2 regions of the Cryptosporangium phraense genome follow, and region 2 is predicted to be linked to the other one. Evidence: riboswitches for the same ligand, from Rfam matches in the RefSeq annotation. Region 2 holds a riboswitch; the other holds the start of a gene.

Region 1 (3,391 bases), on a different contig from region 2:
CGCGGTCGGGAAGACCGCGGCCATCTGCTCGCCGGACTCCCGATCGACCGCGAAGTGGTCCTTGCCGCCCAGCCAGTAGTTGTAGCGGCGGGCCGAGTGCGGCACGGTCGTGTCGATGCCCGCGAACACGGGCGGGTCGGGACTCATCGCGACGCCTTCCGTCGGCCCCCGGGAACCAGCGCCGACGATCGTACTGCGAGTCGCGAAGGGACTGTCCCGCGGTGTTCCGCCGGGCAACGTAAAAAGAAGGACGGAACCGTCGGCAGACGGTCCCGCCCCTCACCGGCCTCAGGCCGGGACCGCCGTGGTGGCCGCGGGCGCCGGTCGCGCGACCAGCACCCTCTCGGCGAGCGGGCCGAAGACCAGGCCGAACGCGGTCCACAGGATCAGCTGGGCGCCGACCGAGTACAGGCGGAACGTGGCCAGCACGTCCGCGGGGAAGCCCTCGTAGACGATCCGGCCGCTCGGGTCGCGCAGCGGCAGCGGCGTCTCGGTGGCCCGCTCGGAGCCGGTCGCGGCGACGTTCGCGGCCAGGTGGCCGAGCGGCGGGAGCAGCAGCATCACGACCCCGACCGCGACGACGTAGGCGGCCCCGGCCAGCAGCGCCGCGTTCCAGTTCCCGAAGCGCGCGGCCAGCCGCTGCCCGAGCCAGACCGCGCCGCCGAGGAACACCAGCGACGCCAGCACCATCACCAGGTACAGCCCGCCGCGTGTGCCGATCGTGTCGTCGTTGCCCACCGCGGGTGGGTTGGCCGGGTACTTCAGCCAGGGCACGAGGAACAGTCCGACGAACGCGCCCCCGGCGACGAGCAGCGCCAGCACCCGCGGCCGGACCATCCCGACCCGCCCGAGGCAGATCGTGTAGATCACGGTCGCGAGCAGGCCCATCGCGATGCCGAACGCGATCAGCCCCACGCCGATGCCGACGTTCGCCTGGATCGTCCGGGTGAACGTCTCGGCTTCCGCGGCCGGCACCGGCAGCCCGGCGGCCTTGTCGAGCGCGTCCTGAGCCGCGCCCCGACCCTCTTCGTAGTCGATGGCCTGCTGGATCTGCGGTTCAGCGAAGATCCGCGCGAAGACGAACGCGCACACGCCACCGATCCCGCCGGCCAGAGCGCCGCGCAGGAGGAGTTTGAGTTCCACGGAGTCGGCTCAGTGGCAGGGGAAGCCGATGAAGTGCCGCGCGTCGTGCACGAACTCGTGGATGTGCACGTCGTTGCCGAAGACCGACACGGCCCCCTGGTCGACGCCGATGAAGTAGTAGAGCAGCAGCGCCAGCAACACGGCGGAGCCGAGGTACACGGCACCGCGCGAGCCGGAGATGACGACCGGCGTAGCGACAGCGGACGGCTGGGTCACGTTGAGCCTCCTCTGGGGATCGTGCGTCCCCCTGTGGTCAGGGCTTCCGTGACGGCGCCAGTATCTGACTCACCGGCTGGGCAGCCGGCACACAGTGGCGCGACCGTGCTGGGTTTTCACCAGCTTCCTCGCACCGTCACGTTGTTCGAACATAGGACCGCACTGACGTGCGGTCAATCGTGGGGTCCGGCGCGCGAGACCTTCATCTCAGTTGATGGGGGGTTTTGTTACGCCTGCCTGGCTGGGGTTCGGGGGTCCGGGACTGGGTCTGGGAGGCTGGGGCTCGGTCGTTCCGCTCCTTCGGGGGTGGTTGCTGGCTCGGCCTCGCTGGCTGGGGGTGTGCAACGCCTGGCCCGCACTTGCATCCGATACCTGGGTACAGGCTTACCGTCCGGGTATGACGAAATGGCCGGCTCCGGAGTGCACGCTGCCGACGGCCGAAAGGCCGTTCCGGGTGGCGGAGTTCGACGCGCTGCTCCGGACGGCGCGGCAGACCGAACGAGTCACCAAGGCACACGGCCGGGTTCTGCTCGCCGAGCGGGCCCGGGCGCGGGCGGAGGACCTGACCGCCCGCGAGACGGAGTGCTGTTCGTTCTTCCGCTTCAGGTTCCGGTCGGCTCCGAGCGGATTCTGGCTGGACATCACGGTGCCCGACGAACAGGTAGCCGTGCTCGACGCGTTGCTGGGACCGGCCGAGTCGTGACCGGCACCCTGCGGACCAGCGAGCTGGCCGCGGCCGCCGGAGTGAACACGCAAACGCTGCGGTACTACGAGCGGCGGGGCCTCCTCGCGTCACCGGACCGAACACCCGGCGGCCACCGGATGTACCCGCCCGAGACGGTCACCGCGCTGCGGCTCATCAAGGTCGCGCAGCGACTCGGATTCACGCTGGACGAGGTCGCGGACCTGCTCGAGGTGGGGCGGCGCCGGTCCCGCGGGCTGCAATCCCGGGCGCGCGCCAAGCTCGCCGAGCTGGACGAGCGGATCCAGGACCTGCAGACGATCCGGTCGACGCTGGCCGAGGCGCTCGAAGCCGGCTGTGACGACCTGGCCGAGTGCGCGAGCAGTTCGCGCTGCCCGCTCCCGTTCCCCGACGCGCCTACCTAGCAGCCGCCGGACCCCCTCGGGCGACTCGCGCGGGGTTCACCGTGGACTGTCGGTGGGGTCTGGCATGATCCTCGGCATGACGAGCCCGGGACTGCTGCGCGAGGCGCGCGCCCTCGTGTTCGTCCTCGTGTGCCTGAGCTTGTCGGTGACGTTGCACGGCTGGGCCCACGGCCAGTTGCCATCGGTGCTGGCCCTGCTGGCCGGCACCGGACTCATCGCGCCGGTCGCGATGGTGCTCACCGGGCGCCGTCGCGGCCTGCCGGTGATCGCCGGTGGGCTCGCGGTGACGCAGGCCGGCCTGCACGGGCTGTTCACGCTCGTCCCGTCGGGGGTCCCGTCGGGCGGGGCGCACGCGATGATGTCGATGCCGAGCGCCGGCACGATGCTCGCGGCGCACGTCCTGGCCGGGAGCCTCACGGCGCTGTGGCTGTACGCCGGTGAGGTCGCGGTCTGGCGCCTGGTGCGCTGGTTCGCGCGCCGGGTGCCCGCTCTGGGCGTTCTGTTCGCGCTGGTTGCCCGCCGCCTGTTGGCTCCTGCGCCGCGACGGTTCCGTCCTCGTCTGGCCGAGTTCGCGGCTCCGCCGCCCGAGCCGACGTGGCTACGCAGCACCTCCCGCCGAGGCCCGCCCCGCCTTCTCCCCGCGCCCCACTAGCCCGCCCTGCCCGCGCGCTCACGCCGGGAGCGACGCCGACCGTCCGAACTTCGCTCACGCGGAGCGACGCCGACAGTCCGCCCGCCGCTCAGGACAACCGCCCGTAAGGGCGACTGTCCGGACGGACGTGCGGCCGTGCGGATGGACGTCCGCACGGACGCCCGATGCTCGAGTGGACGTCGCACGGACCGCACTGCACGCGCCGACGCGCGTGCCGTAGGCGTGGTGCATGCACCGCAGACGTTGGTGCGCGCGCCACGACGTCGGCGCCGG
Region 2 (3,391 bases):
CACGTCCTGCAGGCCCATGACCCCGAGCCCGACCGGGCGCCAGCGCGGGTTGCTCCGGGCCGCCTCGGGCGTCGGGTAGTAGTTGATGTCGATGACGCGGTCGAGGAACGTGACCGCGGTGCGCACGGTCTCCCGCAGCCGGGCCCAGTCGAGGTCGGGCCCGTTCAGGTGCGCGGCCAGGTTCACCGAGCCGAGGTTGCAGACCGCGGTCTCATCGTCGCTGGAGACCTCGATGATCTCGGTGCACAGATTGGACAGGTGCACGACGTTGCCGGGCCTGGCCGTCTGATTGGCCAGGCGGTTGCTCGCGTCCTTGAACGTCATCCAGCCGTTGCCGGTCTGGGCCAGCGTCCGCATCATCTTGCCGTAGAGATCGCGGGCCTTGACCTGCCGCACGTACCGCTGCGCGGCTTCGGCGGCCTCGTAGGCGCGGTCGAAGTCCTCGCCCCACAGGTCGGGGAGTTCCGGGCACTCGTCCGGGTCGAACAGCGACCAGACGCCGTCGTCCTCGACCCGGCGCATGAACAGGTCGGGGATCCAGTTCGCCAGGTTGAGGTTGTGGGTGCGCCGGGCGTCCTCGCCGGTGTTGTCGCGCAGCTCGAGGAACTCCTCGACGTCGGGGTGCCACGGCTCGAGGTAGACGCAGGCCGCGCCCTTGCGGCGTCCGCCCTGGTTGACCGCGGCGACACTCGCGTCGAGCGTGCGCAGGAACGGGACGATGCCGTTGGACCGGCCGTTGGTGCCCCGGATCAGGGCACCCCGGCCGCGCACGCGGGAGAAGCCGATGCCGATGCCGCCGGCGAACTTGGAGAGGTTCGCCACCTGGGCGTAGCGCTGGTAGATCGAGTCGAGTTCGTCGCGTGGGGAGTCGACCAGGTAGCAGGACGACATCTGGGTGTGCCGGGTGCCGGAGTTGAACAAGGTAGGTGAGCTGGGCAGATAGGCGAGGCCGGCGATCAGCCGGTAGAAGTCCGTCGCTTCGGTCGCGGTGCGGGCCAGCCCGCAGGCGACCCGGAGCAGCCAGTACTGCGGGGTCTCCACCACGAGGCGGGCGTGCGGGTGGCGCAGCAGATAGCGGTCGGCCACCGTGCGGAGGCCGAAATACTCGAAGCGCAGATCGTTGGACTCGTCGATCGCGTCGTCGAGCTCCCGGGCGTGCGCGGACACGAACGCCGCGGTCTCGTCGCCGATCAGGCCCTCGGCGTGGCCGACGGCGATCGACCGGCTGAAGCTCGTGATGCCCTGCTCCCGCACCTCCCGGTGCAGGTGGGCGGCGAGCAGCCGGGCCGCCAGCCGGGAGTACTGCGGCTCCTCGCCGATCAGCTCGGCCGCGGTGCGGATCGTCAGCTGGTCCAGCTCGGCGGTGGTGGCTCCGTCGTACAGTCCGCGCAGCGTCCGGGTGGCGACCCGCGTCGGGTCGACGTCCGGCAGATCCTCGGCCCAGCGTTCGACGGTGTCGACGATCGTGCCGACGTCGATGGGCCCGTCTTTCCGGGCGGTGGGGGCCTCGGTGGTCGTCACACGTTCTCCTCGCGAGTGTGTCGTCGAGGTCCGGGCACGCGAGGGGAACGCCGGGCACGCGTCGGTGCGTGGTGGCGTCGGCCGTCCCGCGCGGCCTCGGACCGCCGGACCGTCCGGCCCGGCGCGCTGGCAGGTCTTCGGACTCGTGGGCGGTACTACTCGCTCCTACTGGCCGTCGCTTCCCAGGCTCGTGGAGCCCAGTGCGTGATGACGGCGGTCGTTCCCACTCACCGCTGCGGGGCAGTCCCGGATCTCCACCGGGTTCCCTGTTGCCACGACCGCCCTGGCGGGACGGTCGAACCAGCTGCGGTTGACACCATATCTAGGTCCGCCTCAGAAGTCACACACAACATCTCGTGTTTTTCTACGCCTGCTTGGCTCGGGTGGTCGCGTCCGCGACTGCCTGGGGTGCGGTCCGCCGGGGTCGTCCGCTCGTCCGCGTCGGTGGGCCGCCCACCCTCGCCGGCTGGGGGTGTGCAACGCGTCGGGTAGCGTCCGCGTTCGTGGAGGGCTGGGCGGGGGCGGCGGCCGGCTTCGCCGCCGGTCTGCTGATCGCGATCGTGACGACGCCGGTCGGCGTGTCCGGTGCGGTGTTCCTGCTGCCGGTCCAGCTGAGCGTCCTGCAGGTGCCGAGCCCGGCCGTGACCCCGACGAATCTGTTGTTCAACGTGGTGGCCGGTCCGGGGGCGCTGCTCCGCTACGCCCGGGCGGGTCAGCTGAACGGCCCGCTGACCCGTCGGCTGCTGGCCGGGACGGTGCCCGGCGTGGCCGTCGGGGCGACCGTCCGGGTGTTCCTGCTGCCCGGGGCGACCGTCTTCAAGCTCGTCGCGGCGGGTGTGCTGGTGCCGCTCGGAGTGTGGCTCTGCCTCCGCACGGTGCGGCCGTCGCCGCCGACGGACGCGCCCGTGCGCCGGGTGGCGCTGCTGGCGTTCGTCGTCGGTGTCGTCGGCGGGATCTACGGCATCGGCGGCGGGTCGATCATGGGCCCGATCCTGGTCGGCCGAGGCCAGCCGGTCTCGCTGGTGGCCCCGGCCGCGCTGGCCTCGACGTTCGCCGCGTCGCTGAGCGGCGCGCTGGTCTACGCCGGGCTGGCGCTGACGACCTCGGTGAGTGCGGCGCCGCACTGGACGCTGGGCCTGCTGGCCGGTCTGGGGGGCCTGGTCGGTGGATACGTGGGCGCGCTGGTGCAGCCGCGACTGCCCGAGAACGGTCTGCGACTCCTGCTGGGCGTCACTGCGACCGCGGTCGGCGTCCTCTACGCGGCCGAGTCGTGGCCGCGGCCTACGTGAAAGACTCTGGAGCAGTCGGCCGAGGTGGGCGAGAAGGACGGCGTCACCCTGACGGGCCCAGTCGGGCTGGAGAAGACGCTCGCGTAGGGCTCCGGCTGGGGCAACGTGGCCGCGCGCTACACGGCGGCGGTGTCGTGACCGCGGACCCGGGAGCCGCGGTGGGGGCCGCGACCGGCGCGGCCCAGCGGGCCGCCGGGGTGATCGCCGCGCGCCGGCGCGGCGCCGAGGCGCGGCTGGGGTCCTTTCCGGACGAGGCCGCCACGCGCATGACATCTGTCAGGGATGTGGGTGACAAGCGGTAGACGGGGCGGGGGCCCACGGTCCCTAGCGTTGTCCACATGGACACGAACGATTCCCCGGCCTACACCGGCAAGAACGGCGCGCGGTGGTACGTCTCGCTGTTGGGCGGCACCAAGCGGCGCGGCCGCTGGCCGGTGCCCACGGACATGCGCGTGCTCGGCACGCTCGGCGGCGCCAACCTCGACCTCTGCGAGACCGACCTGCCGCCCGGGCCGCTGACGCTGACCAAGGTGAGCCTGATCGGCGGGGTGTCGCTCCGGGTGCCCGCCAACGTCGAGGTC

What was found. Region 2 has a riboswitch for cobalamin ahead of FL583_RS26575 (ribonucleoside-diphosphate reductase subunit alpha). Riboswitches for the same ligand answer to the same signal wherever they lie in the genome.
Region 1: another riboswitch for cobalamin. It lies ahead of FL583_RS21220 (CbtB domain-containing protein); the one in region 2 lies ahead of FL583_RS26575 (ribonucleoside-diphosphate reductase subunit alpha).

What each region holds. Positions count from the first base shown of each region.
Region 1 is NZ_VIRS01000015.1:77,041-80,431, forward strand. Features, by position in the region: gene FL583_RS21210 (SAM-dependent methyltransferase) at 1-147, opposite strand, end outside; gene FL583_RS21215 (CbtA family protein) at 289-1,143, opposite strand; gene FL583_RS21220 (CbtB domain-containing protein) at 1,153-1,359, opposite strand; adenosylcobalamin (AdoCbl) riboswitch at 1,407-1,500, opposite strand; gene FL583_RS21225 (hypothetical protein) at 1,757-2,062, shown strand; gene FL583_RS21230 (MerR family transcriptional regulator) at 2,059-2,466, shown strand; gene FL583_RS21235 (hypothetical protein) at 2,543-3,118, shown strand.
Region 2 is NZ_VIRS01000020.1:166,359-169,749, forward strand. Features, by position in the region: gene FL583_RS26575 (ribonucleoside-diphosphate reductase subunit alpha) at 1-1,521, opposite strand, end outside; cobalamin riboswitch at 1,647-1,826, opposite strand; gene FL583_RS26580 (sulfite exporter TauE/SafE family protein) at 2,025-2,810, shown strand; gene FL583_RS26585 (hypothetical protein) at 3,149-3,391, shown strand, end outside.